Regions from separate parts of the Pseudomonas weihenstephanensis genome, predicted to be linked through region 1. Evidence: riboswitches for the same ligand, from Rfam matches in the RefSeq annotation. Region 1 holds a riboswitch; the other holds the start of a gene.
The links. Region 1 has a riboswitch for manganese ahead of mntP (manganese efflux pump MntP). Riboswitches for the same ligand answer to the same signal wherever they lie in the genome.
Positions count from the first base shown of each region.

Region 1 (7,499 bases):
CGTCCCCAAAGCGCTGGTCGAAGGGCTGGAAGGCACGCTGACCCTGCCGCTGGCCGAGCAACTGAAATGGACCAACAACTTCACCTACATGCTGCAATCTAAAAACAAACAGACGGGCGACTACCTGTCCGTGACCCCGCGCTACACGGTGAATTCGATGCTGGACTGGCAAGCCACGCAAGACCTGTCGCTGCAAATGAGCGCGACCTGGTACGGCAAGCAAACACCGAAAAAATACGACTACCACGGTGATCGCGTCACGGGCACCGCCAACAACCCGCTCGCGCCCTACGCCATTGCCGGTGTGAGTGGCACTTATGCGATCACCCGCCACCTGAGCGTGACCGCAGGCGTGGATAACCTGTTCGACAAGCGCCTGTACCGCGAAGGCAACGCCCAAGGCGTGAACAACATCGCAGGTGCCGGTGCCGCTACATACAACGAACCGGGGCGCACGCTCTACACCAGCCTGACTGCATCGTTCTAAACCTGACGAGATCGCCTGATGAGACACCTCTCGCTCCCTCTGGCGTTGCTGCTTGCCCTGGCACTGCCAGGGTTCGCGGCGCAGGCCCGGCCTGCGCTGGACGCCCCAATGGACACCCGGTTGCTGCAACGCAAGGACCTGGATTACCGCTTCAGCCGGTTACTGATTGACTCGGCGGATGGCCAGCGCCATTACCAACTGTGGATCGGGCGCCCGGCCACTGCCGCCCCCAAAACCGGCTTCCCGGTGCTGTGGATGCTCGATGGCAACGCGGCCGTCGGTGCACTGGATGCTGAGTTGCTCAGTCGCCTGGCCCACGGTCAGGCTCCGCTGCTGGTAGCGGTGGGGTATGACACGCCGCTGCGCATTGAGCGCACGGCCCGCACATACGACTACACGCCTGCGCGCGCCGGTTTGAAGGCGCAGAGCGATCCCCTCACCGGTCTTCCCAGCGGCGGCGCCGATACGTTCCTTGACTTGCTGCGTGATCGCTTGCGCCCCGCCGTAGCGGCCAAAGCGCCCATCAACCTCGAACAACAAACCCTGTGGGGCCACTCGTACGGCGGTTTGCTGGTGCTGCACGCACTGCTGACCCGCCCCGGCGAGTTCGCTCACTATGCTGCCGCCAGCCCGTCATTGTGGTGGGGCGACGGTATCGCAGCCCAACAGGTCGCAGACTTGAAAACCCGCAGGGCGGGTCACACAACCGGGGTGTTGTTGATGCGCGGCACCGATGAACCCGGCAACCCGAGAGCGCCAACCAGCGGCCCCCCCGATCAACGGATGCAGCAACTGGTCACGGATTTACAAGGTATCGAGGGGCTGAACGTGCAGTTCCACCCGTTCAAAGGCATGAGTCACGGCCAAACCCTGCCCGCTTCGCTGCGCTACGTGCTGCACACGCTGTACATCGACTAATCGGGCCTGGCTTGACCGAGATCACAGGCCTCTTCGCGCATCCCGTTAGACTCCGCCCTCCCTGAAACCCCAAGGAGGGCCGGTTTTCAGTCTTAGGCACAACGGATTGATGATGGGAGTACCCCCGTGAAGAACTGGCACTGGCTGGTTGGTATTTTGTTGATAACGGCACTGACACTGCTGCTGGAAATCCCCGCTGACACGTGGCTGACCTCCGCCACACTGAGTCTGATCCTCGGCGCCACGGCGCTGGCGTATATGGCCGTGTCTTGCCTGCTGGCCAGCCGTTGGCGCGTGGTGGAAAACCTGTTCGGCGGCCTCGACCGTGTCTACGACACCCACAAATGGCTGGGCATCTGGGCGCTGGTGTTTGCCTCGTACCATTTGGTGTTCAAAGCCAACCTGGAGGTGTGGAACAGCGTGCCCATTGTGGAGCTGTCCAAATACTGGACGCGCATGGTGCGTCAGTTGAGCTACGTCGCGCTGGGCATGATTGTGCTGCTCGCCTTGAACCGCAATATCCCCTACAGCGTATGGCGCTGGTGGCACAAACTGTCCGGCCCGCTGTTTTTGATCGTGATCCTGCACGGTCTGAGCTTCAAATCCCCCATCACCCTGCTCAGCCCTGCGGGCATTTGGCTGGGCGTGCTCTGCGTACTGGGCGTATTAGCGGCGCTGTACAAGCTGCTGCTGTACCCGTTCGTGGCGCGTGCCGGTGAATACCGCGTGATCAACGTGCGCAGCGACAAAGGCGCCGTGCACTTGACCCTGGCCCCCATCGATAAAGGCTTTGCCTTCAAGGCCGGTCAGTTCGCGTTTCTGTCGTTCAAGGACAAAGGCCTGCGCGAGCCTCACCCCTTCACCATCGCCTGCGCCCACCGTGAAAACGGCCACCTTGAGTTCGTGATCCGGGCCTTGGGGGACTACACCCAAGCCTTACGCGAGCAGGTCAAAATCGGCATGATTGCCGACCTCTACGCGCCTTACGGGCGCTTCAAACGCCCGGCCAAAGCGGCAAAGGAAATCTGGATTGGCGCAGGCGTCGGCATCTCGCCCTTTATCGCCTGGTTGCAAGACCCGCACGGCGAGCGTTTCGACGCCGCCACCCTGATCTATTGCTTCAACCCTGCCCGCGCCTTCCCGCCTGCCGAACAACTGCAACAGGTGGCCGAACAACGAGGCGTGGCATTCGTGGCCAATAGCGGGGGCACCGAGCAACTGGCCGCGCACCTGCGCCAGGCCCTTAACCACACTTCACCGGCAACGGTGCATGTCAGCTTCTGCGGTCCAAAAGGCTTGTTGCTGCGGGTTCGCGAACTGATGCGCGAGTGCGGCGTGCCCGAGAAGAATCTGCATGTGGAGTTGTTTGAGTTTCGCTGAGGGTAAAGGTGTACAGGCGCTGCTCAGGCAGCGCCTTTTTTATGGGCAGCAGATGCCATTTGATGCTAAAAGGCTGCGCTGCATAGCTGCCAGAGCGATTTTGAGTGTTCGAGTTCACCAGTTACATCGGGCTGTTCCTCGCCGCATTTGGCGCGGCGTCCCTGTTGCCGATGCAGTCCGAAGCGGTGCTGGTGGGCATGCTGGTGTCGGCCCACTACAGCGTGGTGGTGCTGTTGATCGTCGCCACACTCGGCAATGTGCTGGGGTCGGTGTTCAACTGGCTACTGGGGCGCTCGGTCGAGCGCTTTCGTCACAAGCGCTGGTTTCCCGTGAGCCAAACAAAGCTTGAAAAAGCGCAGCAGTTTTATCTGCGCTATGGCCGCTGGTCGTTGCTGCTCAGTTGGGTGCCGATCATTGGCGATCCTCTGACCCTGATCGCCGGGGTGATGCGCGAGCCGCTTTGGCGGTTTTTGCTGATTGTGACGCTGGCCAAAGCGGCTCGGTATGCAGTGTTAACCGCCCTTACGCTGGGCTGGATTAACGCTTAGGGCGCTGGCGCGCGCAGGGTGATGTGAGTGATTTCTGCCGCACGACCCAGCCGAATCGGAAAGCCGTTCCACAACCCGGTGCCGTTGCTCACGTAAAGCTGCATGCCTTGCACATCGTAAAGTCCCGAGACAAACCCCTGATTGGCCCATTGCGCCAATAGATGCGGCCCCAGGATTTGGCCGCCGTGGGTGTGCCCCGACAGTTGCAGACCGACGCCTTGCCTGGCATTGGCCAGGGCGCCAATGGGGCGGTGACTGAGCAGGATGACCGGGGCATCCTGCGGAGCATCGCGCAGGGCTGCGGCTACGTCCGGCAACGGTAACCTCGTGGTCGCCGCCGCTTTGTCGGTGATACCCGCCAGTACCAATTGCCGACCGTTATGGGTCACCAGCACGTGGTCATTGAGCAACATGTGCAGGCCCAACTGTTCGAACGCGGGCAACCAGTGTACGTAGTCAACGTAGTATTCGTGGTTACCGGGGATGGCAAACACGCCATACCGGGCGCTGAGCTGCTGCAAGGGTTGCACATCGGCTGCACGGGCTTGCGGGGTACCGTCCACCAGGTCGCCGGTGATCACAATCAGATCCGGTTGCAGGGCATTGGTTTTTTCGACCACCGCCTGCATCCACGGCGCTTGCAGCAGTCGGCTGGCGTGCAGGTCGGTCAGTTGCACCAGCCGCAAGCCGTCCATTTGCGGCGGCAAATGCGGCACCGTGACTTCAATGTTTTTTACATCCGGCACGCGTATCGCTTGCCACACGCCCAATAACGACAAGCCGACGCTGATGATGCCCAGAGCGGCATTCAGGCGCCGATTGCGCAGCAGTTCACGACCGTTTTGAGGTGAGACAAAATACGTCAGCAAGCCGATCACATCGCGCACTAACAGCAGCAGTGCCAGCACGATCAGACTGCCAAACGCCCAGCCCAGCGCAATCAACACCTCACCGGGTAGTTCGGGCGACGCCATGCTGCCAAACACATTGCGGGTGATCAGGTGATGCTCGGCCACCAGCAACAGCAACGCGCTGAGCACCCACTTGCAGGGCAGGCTGACACGCAATGGCCAGATGAAGCGCACCATTACATACAGCGCGATGAATGCAGTAACCACATGAAACATGCTTATTTCCTGTCCAGACCTGAGGTGTACGGCGCAGAGAGTGACAAGCCGGTGATGTCATTGCAACCGTTCGCCCGTCTCATTGTGAATACCGCGCAGGCATTGGCTGAGGGGCAGGCTTCACACAATTTTCACACCTGGCTGTTATGCTACGCGCCTCTTTGGGGAGTAGCAGGTCGCCATTTACGTGGCGGCGCTCTGGTCAACATTCTCGGCAACCAGCCGTGGCCAGGGCATCCGTCAGGATTTGCGAGACCAACGTCATACCTGTGCTGAAGTCGGGCGCGCAGTGTCATGTCGTTGTCTTGCGCCCGACTGGACCATAGCCGTGAACCCAATTGCCTTGATTTTTCTCGCCTTTGCCATGTCGACGGACGCTTTTGCTGCGGCCATTGGCAAAGGTTCCAGCCTGCATAAACCGCGTTTCAGCCAAGCCCTGCGCACCGGATTGATTTTTGGTGTGATCGAAGCCATCACCCCCGTGATTGGCTGGGCCATCGGCCAGGCCGCCAGCAGTTATGTCACCCAATGGGATCACTGGATCGCCTTCACCCTGCTGCTGGGGTTGGGGCTGTACATGATGTACAACGGGGTTAAACCCGACGACCAACAAAGCGAAGAAAAGCCCGCGCAGCACTCGTTCTGGGTTCTGGTGCTCACAGCCATTGCCACCAGCATCGATGCGCTCGCCGTGGGCGTCGGCCTGGCGTTTGTGGAGGTGAACATTTGGGTCGCGGCGGCAGCCATCGGCCTGGCGACCATGACTATGGTCGTGATCGGCACCTTGCTCGGCCGTGCGCTGGGCAGTTGGGTCGGCAAGCGCGCCGAAATCATCGGCGGCGTGGTGTTGATGTTGGTGGGCGCGACCATCCTGTATGAACATTTGAGCGCGGTGTAAGCCACGTGAAGCCTCTGCCGCCATCGCGGCAGGGGCTTCGACACTCAGTCTTGCGGCGTGCTGTGTGCGGCAGAACGGCTGATCCGGTACATGCTCACGCAATAAATCGCCAAGGCCACACCCGCCAGTCCGCCGCCGGTTACGCCAATGTAGGCGTAACCCGCGTTTGCGCCGACCCAACTGCCCAGCAGTGCCCCGCCCCCGATACCAATGTTGTAGATGCCGGAGAACATGGCCATCGCCACGTCCGTGGCATCAGGTGCCAGCATCAGCACCCGCGATTGCAACGCCAACCCGAAGCACATGATAGCCATGCCCCAGAACAGGCTTAACGTGGCCAGATACGACTCTTTACCACTGAGCGGCAACAGCAACGCCAGGCACACGGCCAGCACTGACACGGCAACCACCAGAAAGCGTTGCGGGCTATGGCGATGCAACACGCTGAACAACAGCGAACCAATGATCCCGGCGCCGCCAAACAGCAGCAAAATGATCGTCACCACATTGCCACTCATCCCCGCCACGGTCTGAATGAACGGTTCGATGTAGCTGTAAGCGGTGAACTGCGCGGTGACCACCATCGCGGTCAGCACGTAAACGGCCACCAGCGCCGGACGCTTGAACAGCACCGGCAAGCTTCTGAGCGAGCCCGAGTTTTGGCTCGGCAACAGCGGCAACGTTCGCGCCAGCCAAAACACCAACACCACGGCAAAACCGGCAATCACCAAAAATGTGGTGCGCCAGCCCATCGCCTCGCCCAGCAGTCGGCCCAGCGGAATCCCCAAGACCATTGCCAGTGAGGTGCCGGTCGCCAATAAGCCCAGTGCTTGCACCTGTTTGCCTTCTGGCGCCAGACGCACCGCCAACGACGCGGTGATGGACCAGAACAGTGCATGGGACAACGCGACACCAATTCGGCTGAGCATCAGGATGCCGAAGTTGGACGCCACACTGGACAGCACATGGCTGGCGATAAACATGCCAAAGAGGATCAACAGCAACTTGCGCCGCTCCACGTTGCGCGTCAGCAACATGATCGGCAGCGAGGTCAGCGACACGACCCACGCATAAATCGTGAGCATCAGCCCGACACTGGCGGTGGTCATATCAAAACTGGCACCTATCGCACTCAGCAGGCCCACGGGCACAAATTCGGTGGTATTGAACACAAACGCGGCCAGCGCCAGCGCGATGACCGGTTGCCAATTGGCATTGGATGAAACGTTGGGAGTGCTCATTTAAAGGGTGTACTACTCGCTATCGATGATCTAACAGGCCCATGACTCGACCTCCCCGGCACATGCTTTTTGCATTCACAACACGTGCCATGCGCAGCGGGTCAGCCGCCTGAGCCACACAGTGCGGCATTCTATAGGCATCTGCCCCAAACGTTAGTGCACATCGATTGAGCGCGCGAGACATTTTGTCGCACGGGTGCCTGTGCCCCGCGTCAACCGTGCACTACCCCAAACAGGTTAGTGCGCAGCCCAGAGATGCTACCCTGCGCGCCTCAAAGATCTGGCAACCAGCCAGGCAACATCTCCCCGTGCCGGCGCCAGCGTGCACAGGCCAGCAGGCGCGGGGCTGTTCAGGAGTGTTCATGGTCAAGCCTTCGCCGCGTCTTGCATTCAATGCCTTGAGTTTCAGCCTGCTGGTCACCAGCGCCGTGCAAACGGCTCACGCCGGTGAAACCGAGTTACCCGCCATTTCGGTCACCGGCCAGGACAGCATGGGCTATCAGGCCGACACGGCATCGGTCGGCGGGTTTGACGCGGCACCGTTGCTCGACACCCCGGCTTCGATTTCGGTGTTCAATGAGGCGCTGATCAACGACCAACAGGCGCGCCTGCTCAGCGACGTGTTAAAAAATGACGCGTCGGTCGGCGAAAGCTATGCCCCCATCGGTTATTACCAGAACTTTGTCGTGCGCGGTTTCTCGCTGAACGCGGCCAGCAGCTACAAAATCAACGGGCGCACCATCGCTGGCGAGCAAAACGTCGGGCTTGAGAACAAGCAGCAAGTGGAACTGCTCAAAGGCCTTTCTGGCTTGCAAACCGGCATGTCGGAACCCGGCGGTTTGGTCAACTATGTGACCAAACGCGCAGCCGATGTGCGCTCGGTAACGGTGTCCACCGACG
Region 1 covers NZ_JAAEBV010000008.1:49,285-56,783, reverse strand. The annotation lists gene GYN01_RS20520 (TonB-dependent siderophore receptor) at 1-487, shown strand, start outside; gene GYN01_RS20515 (alpha/beta hydrolase) at 506-1,405, shown strand; gene GYN01_RS20510 (ferredoxin reductase family protein) at 1,532-2,785, shown strand; gene GYN01_RS20505 (YqaA family protein) at 2,890-3,333, shown strand; gene GYN01_RS20500 (metallophosphoesterase) at 3,330-4,460, opposite strand; yybP-ykoY riboswitch at 4,612-4,781, shown strand; gene mntP (manganese efflux pump MntP) at 4,789-5,358, shown strand; gene GYN01_RS20490 (sugar transporter) at 5,403-6,599, opposite strand; gene GYN01_RS20485 (TonB-dependent siderophore receptor) at 6,962-7,499, shown strand, end outside.

Region 2 (7,499 bases), on a different contig from region 1:
TTATGGCGCGTCCCTGGACCAGCGCTTCGGTATGGCTCCGAATCAGGAAACCAATACCAAACTGGTGAGCGATGTACTGAGCGATGCCCTGACCCGCGTGTTTAAAGACCCGTCGGTAGGTCGTCTGCTGGGCGAGTAACCGTTCAACAGCAAAAAGCCCGAACTCGCCGAGTTCGGGCTTTTTTGTGCGCGCAGGGTTCAGGCAGCTTGCGCATACAACTCAAGTTGACTGACGCCGGTGAGCATATCCAGTTCGGGCAGGTCCGCATGGGTGTGCCCACTCAGCGCGCAATACACCAGCCAGTGACGATCCTGAACGTTGAACGCTAAACCTTCGATCAGCGCCTGCTGTTCATCGTTGGGCGTAATGCGATAAAGGTGGTCCTGGTTTTCGGCGTGCAGCATGACAAGCTCCGTGTCGGTCTAGAGGGGCCACAGAGTGACCTCTCTAGATGACGATACGGTGACAGCACACTTTAAGGGGGGGAGATTAAAGCACCAGACCAGCCTTGATGCGGTATTGGTTGCGTACCGGCATTGCATATTGCAGCACCAGGTATGGGCGGTGTTCTACGGGGCAGGCGTCCAGGCGGCGTTGCCATTCCTGTTGGGCCTTGGCCAACTCATCGGCGGGGAACACGTCGCTCGCCACAGGCACCTGCAATTGCGGGTCAGCCTCAGCCCATTGCGCGTAGGCCAGGTAATGCGCCGGGAACAGTCGGTATCCCGTCAGGATCTGACAATCCATTTCGGCGGCCAGCAGTTTGCTGTCTTCGAAAACATCAGTGATCGGCGCTGCGAAGTTTATGTGTACCCGGCCTTTGTAGCCGGTGATGCCGTTGGCGATGCTAGTGTCGTCTTCGCCCGGTGCCTTGCTGTACGTGCCGGTTGTGGCGCGGATGTACAGTTCACGCGCTTTGGCCTGATCACACGGGTCGTATTCATAGCTAATCGACACCGGGGTCATGTTCAGTGATTGAATGACCTCGCCGAAGGGTTCGCTTTTACGGCTCATGTGAAACATCTTGAGGATTGCCGAGTCTGTGCGGTCGTCACCGTCCTTTGCACGGCCTTCGGCTTGAGCAATCCAGATGGACACACCATCGTTGCGGATCGAATGGTTGATGTACGCCGACAGCAATTGGTAAGCCGCGAGTTTTTCGCGGCGACCGGTGATCGAGCGGTGCACGATGAAGCTCTTGTTCAGGCGCATCAGGTCGCTGACAAAGGGTTTTTGCAGCAAGTTATCGCCGATGGCGATGCGCGGCGTCGGCAGGCCCGCGTGGTACACCGCGTAGTTGACGAATGCCGGGTCCATCACGATGTCGCGGTGGTTGGCCAAAAACAGATAGGCGGTGCCCGACTTCAAGTTTTCAACGCCGCTATAGGTCACACCGTCGGTTGCGTGTTCAATCGTGCGATCGACGTAGACCGCGACCTTGTCTTGTAACGAGGCGACAGAGTTAATCCTTGCGAACTCTTTTTGCAGTCGATGCGCTATAAGAGGTTTTAACAGCCAGCCGAAAGCGCCAGCCAGACGCGGGAAGCGAAAGTGGGTAAGGATATCTAGAAACGCCTTGTCGCTGAGCAGCCGGGCCAGCACTGCTGGGACTTCGGCGTCGTCGTAAGGTCGGATGGTATCGAATTGGCCCATCATGCTCTCTTGTTGGAAACGGCTAAGGTAAGTAAACAAGGCAGGCCAAAAATAATAGCCCTGCAAATAGACCGGCGATTATACGCACAAGTTACTTTGGAGACCGCGATGCTTGAAACCGAACACTACAACTGCCCTTATTGCGGTGAGCCGGTAGAAGCGGTGCTTGATCTGTCCGGTGGTGATCAAACCTACTTTGAAGACTGCCCTGTGTGTTGTCGGCCAATCCTCTTCACGCTTCAGATTCACGATGGTGAGTGGATGCTCGATGTGCGCACTGAGAACGAGTAACGGCCATGCAGCGCATTTATGAGCCGCAAAGCTTGATGGAAGCCGAGCTGTTGTCGGGCATGCTCGCCAGTGAAGGCGTGTCTGCCAGCATTCAGGGAAGTGATCTGGTGGGCGGGATGGGCGAGTTGCCGGCGTTGGGGCTGCTGGGCTTGGCGGTGGCCGACGATCAAGCGCTTTACGCGCGCGAGCTGATCGATGCGTACAATGCGGCCTCACCCGTAGCGGACGACGAACCCGAGAGTTTTCCGGATGTGCTGGTCTGTTAAAAGACCGCTTTTTCACCGCTATCTATATAGAAGAGTTGTGCTGGCCCATGTGTGGACGTTTTGCTCTGTTTCGTTGGAATCCTGCATTTGCAGCTTTGCCCGGTTTTCCGACGGATCAGCAAGCGCAGTGGAATATTTCGCCCAATGACTCGGTATTGATCCTGCGGGCGGGGGTGCAGCCGGATCAGCGCACGTTGGCCCGCGCGCGTTGGGGCCTGACCCCGGCCTGGCTGACCGACCTGTCCCGCACGCCTGCGCATGCGCGCGCGGAGACCCTGGTCGAACAACCCATGTTTCGCGATGCCTTTCGTCAGCGTCGCTGTCTGCTGCCGGCCAACGGCTTTTATGAGTGGCGCGGTACCACGCGTAAGCGTCCGTATTGGCTGACACCGGGTGAAGGTGCATCGCTGTTTTTTGCGGCGATTTGGGAAGCCTATCCGGTGGAAGGTCACGAGTGGTTGAGCACCGCGGTCATCACTCAGGCGGCCGCCAGTCAGCGGCGGCCGTTGATTCTGGACGAAGACGGCCAGCGTGCGTGGCTGGACCCCGAAACCCCGCTGCATGTGTTGCAAGCCCTGCTGGCCAGCCCGCAATCGGCGCTGCGTGAGCGGCCGTTGGCCAACCTGGTCAATGATCCCAAGCTCAATGCACCGGAATGTCTGACGCCGGGTTGACGGGTGTGTCTGCTACGATACGCGCCATCTTTATGGAGAGTCGTGATGGGTAAGTTAGCGGTAGTGTGCGTGATCGGCGCAGGGCTGTTGCTCGGCGGGTGTCAGGCGGTCAATACGACCAAGGCGGGTGCGGTCGGGGTTGAGCGCAAGCAATACATGTTCAGCATGCTCTCCAGCCAGCAGGTCGATCAGATGTACGCGCAGTCGTACCAGCAAACGGTCAGCGAGGCGAACACCAAAGGCGCATTGGACAAAACCGGCGCCAACGCTAAACGCTTGCAAGCCATCGCTAACCGACTGATTGCCCAGGCACCGGCGTTTCGCCCGGATGCTGCGCAATGGGATTGGGAGGTCAACCTGATCAAGAGTGATGAACTCAACGCCAACTGCGGCCCTGGCGGCAAAATCATCTTTTATAGCGGGATCATTGATCAGCTCAAGCTGAGCGACGATGAAATCGCCGCGATCATGGGTCATGAGATTGCTCACGCCTTGCGCGAACACGGTCGCGAGTCCATGTCCAAAGCCTATGGTATTGAAATCGCCAAGCAGGGGGCGGGCGCGTTGTTGGGCTTGGGGCAAGACAGCATGCAATTAGCCGATACCGTGGTGAATTACAGCCTGACCTTGCCTAACAGCCGCAGCAACGAAAACGAGGCGGATCTGATCGGTCTTGAGTTGGCGGCTCGTGCGGGCTACAACCCGAACGCTGCGATCACCTTGTGGCAGAAAATGGCGCAGGAGTCGCAGAACGCGCCCCCTGAATTCATGAGCACTCACCCGGCGTCCAGCAGCCGGATTGCAGCATTGGAAGCGGCGATTCCCAAGGTGATGCCGCTTTATCAACAGGCGCCGAAAACCCAGTAACGGCTGGGGTGAGGGGTGTTTGAAACTGTGGATTACGCAACGTTTGTCGCCCGCTGAAGATTTGAAACACCCCCAATCAGTCCCCTCTCCTTTTGGGAGAGGGGTAGGGTGAGGGCTGATTTCACGTCGGGCGCTTAAACCCAGCCACTGATCACCATGGCCTTGTACACCGCCACGGCAGCCAAGACGACAAACGCACCCGCCGCCAGGCGACGGATCAGGGTCAGCGGCAGTTTGTCGGCCGCAAAATTACCCGCCAATACCACTGGCACGTTGGCAATCAGCATGCCCAGCGTGGTGCCGATAATCACCAGCCACAAATCGGGGTACTGCGCCGCAAGCATGACGGTTGCCACTTGGGTTTTGTCGCCGATTTCAGCAATGAAGAAAGTGATCAGGGTGGTCACGAAAGGGCCGTACTTGCGTGCAGTACTGGCTTCGTCGTCGTCCATCTTGTCCGGCACCAACGTCCACAAGGCGGTGGCGGTAAAGCTCGCCGCAAGAATCCAGTGCAGCATTGCATCGCTGAAGAAGGTGCTGAACCAGGCGCCAACAGCACCCGCCGCCGCATGGTTGGCCAGGGTCGCGACCACGATGCCAGCAATAATGGGCCAGGGCTTGCGAAAGCGCGCAGCGAGAATGAGTGCGAGCAGTTGCGTCTTGTCGCCGATTTCGGCCAAGGCAACGATTGCAGTTGGAACAAGTAAGGAGTCGAGCATCATCAGGTGGTTTCCAGGGGCGGGTCGACACGGCTATGACACGTACAGCCTTCCCGCCCCGGGTAAGGTGTTCGTGTCATAGGTCTTGTCAAACCCCGGTCCGTCTGTGCGGACACCTGGGTCGCATACGCCATGGTCTGTTGACCAAGTATGTTGACGTATGCCGGATGAGCGTGAAGCTCAGAGGAGACTACTCCCCTAGGACGGAGCGGATTCTGCCTATGCAAATCCGATCCGGCAAGCCTTGTTTTTCAAATCGTCTTATCGACGCTTTGCGCTGTAAATCCGAAATCCCTGGCCTTGGGCCTTGACCGCGCAGGCGCCAAAATGCTCTTCGATCAGGGGCTGGTAGCGCAGGAAGCTGTTGGCAACAATCCGAAGTTCGCCACCTGATTTCAGATGTTTGACCGCTTTTTTCAGCAAGTTTTCGGTGGCGTGGTAGTCCGTGTGGACGCCGACATGGAACGGTGGGTTGCTCAAAATTGAGTTCAAACCCATCGGCGCCGCATCGATACCGTCGCCGGTAATCACTTCGGCTTCCAGGCCATTGGCGGCCAATGTCAAACGGCTGCTGGCGGTGGCGAATGCATCCACGTCGAGCAGCGTGACAGTGTTGTGCGGATAGCGACGTTTGACGGCGGCGCCTAGCACACCCGCGCCGCAGCCGAAGTCCAGCACATGGCCGCTGGGCAGTTTGTCGAGGTTTTCGAGCAGCAAAGCACTGCCACGGTCCAGACGGCCGTGGCTGAACACGCCCGGCAAGCTGACGACGTTGAGCGGACCTTCGGCCAGCGGCAGCTCGTAATGTTGCGCCAGTTGGGCCAGTACAGGAGCGGCGGGTGCGGTGTCCACGGTGACTTGCCACAGTTGGCAATGCCGTGCGCTGTCGAGTTTGCGCGGCTTGCCGAACGCTGCCAGCTGTTTGGAGGCGCCTTCAATGCCCCCTTTCTTTTCACCCACCAAAAACACATCGGCATTGGGCAAACGGGCGGCCACGGCGTTAAGGACGTAGTCGCTCAGTTCTTTGGACTTGGGCAAAAACACCACGGCGGTGTCAAATGAGCGCTCGGCTAATTCAACCCCGAAGTGCACGCGCCCGGCAAAGCGGGCGTCCAGTGCGGTTTGATCGCCTGCGTGCCAGCACCAACCGTGAGCATTGGGCAGCTGGCCCAGCAAATCGTCCGGCGGCAGGCCGACTAACAGCACCTCACCTTGAAAGTATTCGGGCTGGCGAAGCAGTACTTCACTGCGCGGATCCATAATCTGCTCCTCAAAAAGGGGCGCAGTTTATCAACTGACGACCCGCAGCGCTGTACCGTTGAAGAACGCTTGGGCGTTTTCGCTTAATTGCCCCACGATTCGCTGTCGGGCTTCGCGGCTGCCCCAGGCGCTGTGCGGAGTAATGATCAGGCGCGGGATGTCAGCCGCCAGCAACGGGTTGCCGTCGCGTGGTGGTTCAACACTCAACACGTCGGTGGCAGCGCCGCCTAAATGGCCACTGCGCAAGGCATCGGCCAGGGCCTGTTCGTCGATCATGCCGCCGCGCGCCGTGTTGATGACGAAGGCGCCGGGCTTGAGCAATGCCAACTGCGGGGCGCCGATAAAGTGACGCGTGTGCTCATTGAGCGGGCAGTGAAAGGTCACGGCATCGACCTGAGGCAGCAATTCGTTCAGCGCCAGACGATCGGGGCGAGCAGGGCGGCCCGGGATCTGCCCGAGCAAAACCCGCATGCCAAAGGCTTCGGCCAGTTTTGCCACGGCGCTGCCCAGCTCCCCATGACCGAACAGGCCGAGGGTTTTACCTTCTAGTTCAACAATCGGGAAGTCCAGCAGGCAGAATTGTTTGGCGGTTTGCCACTCACCTGCGGACACGGCTTTTTGGTAGTCGATGACGCGCGTGGCCAGTGCCAGCAGCAACATCAAGGTGTGCTGTGCCACAGAGGGCGTGCCGTAACCCTGGCAGTTGGCGACAACCATGCCGTGCGCCCGGGCCGCCTCAAGGTCTACGTTGTTGGTGCCCGTGGCGGCGACCAAAATCAGCTTCAGGTCCGGACACTGGGCGAGGGTGTCGGCGTTCAGCAGGATTTTATTGCTGATGACGACGCTGGCACCTTGCAAGCGTTCGACCACGTTGGCTGGCGTCGTATCGGTGTACAACTGCAACGTATTGAAACACTGGCGCAGGGGGCTGAGGTCAAGATCACCCAGGTCCAGTGAGGGGTGATCGAGGAATACGGCGCGGTGAGTGTTCGTCATCAACTGTACCTTTTGTACTGTGAAATGAAGGCGTAATGTGGCGAGACTATCAGAAGAAACAATTTGTAATGGAGCCGTGCATGTATTGGACAGAATTCTTGACCGTCGCCCTGATTCACCTGTTGGCGGTGGCCAGCCCAGGGCCGGATTTTGCCGTAGTCGTGCGTGAAAGTGTGACCCACGGTCGTCGCGCGGGCATGTTTACGGCGTTCGGAGTGGGCACGGCGATTTTTGTCCATGTGGGGTACTCGCTGCTGGGTATCGGCATCATTGTGTCGCAGTCGATTGTGTTGTTTAACGCCTTGAAATGGCTGGCAGCCGCTTACCTGCTGTACATCGGTATCAAGGCACTGCGGGCCAAACCGGCCGACCCGGCGGCGCTGGCCACGGCCCTGCCGGTGGGTGAGCGCACCGCACGCGGCGCCTTTACCTCGGGCTTTGTGACCAATGGTTTGAACCCCAAGGCCACATTGTTCTTCCTGTCGTTGTTCACCGTGGTCATCAACCCGCACACGCCGTTGTCGATTCAGGCGGGGTACGGCGTGTATCTGGCAGTTGCCACAGGGCTGTGGTTTTGCATGGTGGCAATGCTGTTTAGCCATCAGCGCGTGCGCACCGGTTTTGCACGTATGGGGCATTGGTTTGACCGCACCATGGGCGCAGTGCTGGTCGCGCTGGGCGTGAAACTGGCCTTTACCGAAATGAACTGACGTGTTTTGAAACCCAATCACGGTTGTGAATGATTGGGTTTTTTTCGCGAGCGACTAGAGTT
Region 2 covers NZ_JAAEBV010000001.1:1,305,614-1,313,112, reverse strand. The annotation lists gene GYN01_RS05960 (YajG family lipoprotein) at 1-139, shown strand, start outside; gene GYN01_RS05955 (hypothetical protein) at 199-405, opposite strand; gene GYN01_RS05950 (1-acyl-sn-glycerol-3-phosphate acyltransferase) at 491-1,654, opposite strand; gene GYN01_RS05945 (CPXCG motif-containing cysteine-rich protein) at 1,763-1,945, shown strand; gene GYN01_RS05940 (putative signal transducing protein) at 1,951-2,211, shown strand; gene GYN01_RS05935 (SOS response-associated peptidase) at 2,259-2,885, shown strand; gene GYN01_RS05930 (M48 family metallopeptidase) at 2,931-3,752, shown strand; gene GYN01_RS05925 (TMEM165/GDT1 family protein) at 3,887-4,471, opposite strand; yybP-ykoY riboswitch at 4,562-4,683, opposite strand; gene GYN01_RS05920 (class I SAM-dependent methyltransferase) at 4,733-5,731, opposite strand; gene GYN01_RS05915 (2-hydroxyacid dehydrogenase) at 5,762-6,727, opposite strand; gene GYN01_RS05910 (LysE family translocator) at 6,808-7,437, shown strand.
Region 2: another riboswitch for manganese. It lies ahead of GYN01_RS05925 (TMEM165/GDT1 family protein); the one in region 1 lies ahead of mntP (manganese efflux pump MntP).